DNA from 2 places in the Streptomyces sp. NPDC006193 genome. Region 1 is predicted to be linked to the other one. Evidence: riboswitches for the same ligand, from Rfam matches in the RefSeq annotation. Region 1 holds a riboswitch; the other holds the start of a gene.
What was found. A riboswitch is a leader RNA that binds a small molecule or an ion and turns the genes downstream of it on or off. The one in region 1 is predicted to bind cyclic di-AMP.

Region 1 (2,192 bases):
ACGCGTCGCCCTCCGCCGGCGCCGGCTCCTCCGCGGACGCCACGACCGCGCCGACCGCCGAGCCGGACAAGAGCGCGGACGCGCCCGCCCGCTCCGGCGAGACCGGTACCCCCGAAGCCGGCGCGTCGACCTCCCCGGACGCCGGCAGCGCGCGGCCGGGCGGCGACCCGGCCCCGGTGGTCCCGGACGCCGGCCGGGCGGCCGATCCCGAGCAGGCCGCCGGCTCCTGGAGCCTGGTGGACACCGGCGCTCTCGGCAGCGGCGGTCGCCACCGCGGCGCACATGCGGACGAAAGCGTGACAAACGGTCAGAAGGCGGCGTCGGCCGGCCGTCACGCCTCCCGGCTGCCGGACACCTACACCGTCCGTGCGGGTGACTCCCTCGGCTCCATCGCCGACGCGCTCGACGTCGACGGCGGATGGCGTGCGCTGTACGAGGCGAACAGGCAGGCCATCGGCGCCGACCCGAACAACATCACTGCCGGTCAGACCCTGCGGATCGGTGACTGAACAGGCCTTTAACGGGACAAGTTGACGCCCTGTTTCATGGGTGATGCCCGATTCGGCGAAAGTGTGGGATGAGTCTCAGAAGCCCTGATCGTCTTTGAAATTCCCCGGATCACGTGTCTACGGTCGTGATCGCTCGTCACCGCGAGCCCCGGCCGCCGCAACGCCGAATCCTGCCAGCGGCCGCCCGGGAACAGTCGTCGCGTCAAGCGCCGTAGGCAGGAGCGGGGGACCCAAGGTAGGCGCCGGGTCCAGCACTTGAGGCTGGAACCGGCTGGGGGTGAAGCCGCACCGCGCGCACAGCGGGGTGCGGCCGGGCAACTCGACCGGCCCGAACCCGACAGCTCACCTCGCAGGCGTCGGTGAGGGGATCGATCCATGCTGTTTTCCGTCAAGGGCAAGCACCGTCGTCCGTCCAGGGCCGTCCGCGCCGTCGCGCTCGCCGGTGTCGCCGGCGCCGCCGTCGCCGCGCCGCTGATGGCGGCCGGCAACGCCTCCGCCGCCACCGCCTCCGAGTGGGACGCCGTCGCCCAGTGCGAGTCCGGCGGCAACTGGTCCATCAACACCGGCAACGGCTACTACGGCGGTCTGCAGTTCTCCGCCTCCACCTGGGCCGCGTACGGCGGCACGCAGTACGCGGCCACCGCCGACAAGGCCACCAAGGCCCAGCAGATCGCCGTCGCCGAGAAGGTGCTCGCCGCGCAGGGCAAGGGCGCCTGGCCGGTCTGCGGCAAGGGCCTGTCGAGCGCCTCCTCCGACAGCTCCGCCCCGAGCACCTCCACCGACTCCGCCCCGAGCACCTCCACCGGCTCGTCTTCGAGCACCTCCACCGGCTCGGCCCCGGCCGGCGCCGCCGCCCGCTCGGCCGACCAGCAGGCCGCCTCCCGGTCCGCCGAGCGCCCGGCCGCCTCCGCGAGCGGCAGCGGGAGCAGGACCGTCACCACCCCGACCGGTGAGAAGGTCGAGAAGGGCGACGGCGAGTACAAGGTCGTCGCCGGCGACACCCTCAGCACCATCGCCGCCGAGCACCACGTGCAGGGCGGCTGGAAGAAGCTGTTCGAGCTGAACAAGGACATCGTCGAGGACGCCGACCTCATCTACCCGGGCCAGCAGCTGCACCTGAAGTGACAGCCGGCCCCGGCCCGGACCGCGGCGCCCCCTCCTCCCCGGCCCGCACGGCGGGGGCCGGGTGAGGGCCGCCCCCGTCCCCACGGGCGCCCCGCCCCGGTGCGTGCTCCCCCGTACGCACCGGGGCGGGGCTTTTTCACGAACCCGCCGCAGACCCTTTGTTTCGGGAACAAACAAAAGGTACCGTCGGCTTGTCCACGGGACGGTCGGTCAGTGGCCGACGCTCCCGGGACGGTTAGGCTCTAGGCGCAAGGCACAGCCGCAAGGCACGCCGCCCCGCACTTCCAGCGTCACATCCAAGAAGGAGATGCTCGTGCCGTCCATCGACGTCGTCGTAGCCCGGGAAATCCTGGACTCCCGAGGCAACCCCACGGTCGAGGTCGAGGTCGGCCTCGACGACGGCAGCACGGGTCGTGCCGCCGTCCCGTCCGGCGCCTCGACCGGCGCCTTCGAGGCCATCGAGCTCCGCGACGGCGACCCGAACCGCTACCAGGGCAAGGGCGTCGAGAAGGCCGTCCTCGCCGTCATCGAGCAGATCGGCCCGGAGCTGGTCGGCTA
Region 2 (2,192 bases), on a different contig from region 1:
AGGGTGGCGGACAGGTGCACACCCAGCTCCTCCAGCAGGGCCTCGCCGACGAACTCCAGCTGGTCGTCGCGCCGTTGTTCGTCGGCGACCCGGCGGCCCCGCGCCTGTTCGGTCCCGGGACCTACCAGGGCGGACGCCTGCGCCTGGTCGGCACCCGCCGCATCGAGGACGTCGTCCTCCTGCGCTACGAGCCCACGGCCCCCGGCACCGGCACGGAGCCCGCCGCGGCCGACCGCCACTGGCTGCGCACGGCCTGCGAACTCGCCGCGCTCTGCCCGCCGTCGGACACCGCGTTCAGCGTCGGCGCGGTCGTGGTCGCGGCCGACGGCACGGAACTGGCCCGCGGCCACTCCCGCGAGGGCGGCGATGCCGTGGTCCACGCCGAGGAGGCGGCCCTGGCGAAGATCGACCCGGCCGACCCGCGTCTGCCCGGCGCCACGGTCTACAGCAGCCTCGAGCCCTGCACGCGCCGGGCCTCCCGCCCCGTCCCCTGCGCCGAGCTGATCCTGCGGGCCGGGGTGCGACGGGTGGTCACCGCCTGGCGCGAACCCGACACGTTCGTCACGGCGGCCGACGGCGCGGGCGTCCTGACCGCCGCGGGCGTCCGGGTCGCGGTGCTGGCGGAGCTGGAGCCCCTCGCCAAGGCGCCGAACCGGCACCTGCTCGGCTGATCCGGGCCCGACAGCACTCAGGGCCGGAATCCTGTGGATTCCGGCCCTGAGCCTTCAGTAGCGGGGACAGGATTTGAACCTGCGACCTCTGGGTTATGAGCCCAGCGAGCTACCGAGCTGCTCCACCCCGCGTCGTTGTGTGACCAGCATACGCCATGGGCGGGACCGGATGCACATCGGTTCCCGTACCCCCCGCGCTCGTCACGGAAGGTGACCGGATGAGCGCCGTGCGCAGAGCTTCTGAGTCATCATCAAAACCGTCGGTGACTCCTGAGTCCGGGTCAACTCGCCCGGTTCAGGGGCATCTCGGCGGGAAAGTCCCGAGGTTTGAACGCCAACGATCAAGCCGAACGGCTTGGAAAGTGACCGGTAGGTCTATTAACGTTCGATAACGCAGCGCGGTCGTCCCAGCCGTCATCAGAGGCGGCTCCGTGCGCACGCGCCGAATCCCGCAAGGGAACCGGGGAACCACCACCCTGGGGTGAATCACGCGGATGCCGTCGTGAACTCATGGAGTCCACGCCGGTATACGCGCGTAGGAGACCTTCCTGCTCCGAACCCGTCAGCTAACCCGGTAGGCGGAGGAAGGAAAGGAGCACGCCCGCGTGGCGTCCAACCGGCCTGCCCCGAAAGCCCCGTACGCTCCGGCGAATGCCGGGACCCAGACCTTCGGCTACGGCGCCTACCGCGCCGAGGAGGGCCCCTGGGAGGAGTGGAACCCGACCGAGGAGTCCGTCGCCCCGGTCCGCGGCCGGCACCGCGTCGTCAAGCAGCGCGGCGGGTTCGCCCGCAGCTCCACCGTCCTCGGCGTCGGCGTGATCGCCGCGGTCGGCGCGGGCGGCATGGCCAGCGCCGACACCGGCAGGCCGCCGGTCGCCCTCTCCCTGCCGGACCTGCCCTCCGTCGGCTCCCTCTTCGACGACGGCTCCGCCGACACCCCCGAGGTCGCCACCACCGCGCTCAGCAGCGTCGCCGTGGCCTCCGGCACCGACGAGCAGGGCGCCGACGCGGGCGAGGCCCTGCGCAGCCGGATCATGGCCCAGGCCGAGCAGCAGCAGGGGCAGGCCGACAGCAGGGCCACCGCCGCCGCGGTCGCCGCCGCCCAGAAGCGGACCGCCGACGCCGCCGCCCGCGCCGAGAAGGAGGCGGCCGCCCAGGCCGCCGAGGCGAAGGAGGAGGCGGAGGCCGCCGCCGAGAAGAAGGCCGAGCAGAAGCGGCTGGCCGAACTGGCCCGGCAGTACACGCTGCCGACCTCCTCGTACACGATCACCTCGACGTTCGGCCAGGCCGGCTCGATGTGGTCCTCCGGCTACCACACCGGCCTCGACTTCGCCGCGCCCACCGGCACCCTCATCAAGGCCGTCCACAGCGGCACGATCACCGAGGCGGGCTGGGCCGGCTCCTACGGCTACCGCACGATCCTCACCCTCGACGACGGCACCGAGCTGTGGTTCTGCCACCAGTCCTCGATCAGCGTCTCGGTCGGCCAGAAGGTCTCCACCGGCGAGGTCATCGGCCGCG

Region 2: another riboswitch for cyclic di-AMP. It lies ahead of ABZ261_RS01810 (M23 family metallopeptidase); the one in region 1 lies ahead of ABZ261_RS12965 (transglycosylase family protein).

Annotation. Positions count from the first base shown of each region.
Region 1 is NZ_JBEXTB010000010.1:88,184-90,375, forward strand. Features, by position in the region: gene ABZ261_RS12960 (transglycosylase family protein) at 1-509, shown strand, start outside; cyclic di-AMP (ydaO/yuaA leader) riboswitch at 707-880, shown strand; gene ABZ261_RS12965 (transglycosylase family protein) at 885-1,634, shown strand; gene eno (phosphopyruvate hydratase) at 1,948-2,192, shown strand, end outside.
Region 2 is NZ_JBEXTB010000002.1:21,005-23,196, reverse strand. Features, by position in the region: gene ABZ261_RS01820 (dihydrofolate reductase family protein) at 1-671, shown strand, start outside; tRNA gene ABZ261_RS01815 (tRNA-Met) at 730-803, opposite strand; cyclic di-AMP (ydaO/yuaA leader) riboswitch at 1,102-1,269, shown strand; gene ABZ261_RS01810 (M23 family metallopeptidase) at 1,277-2,192, shown strand, end outside.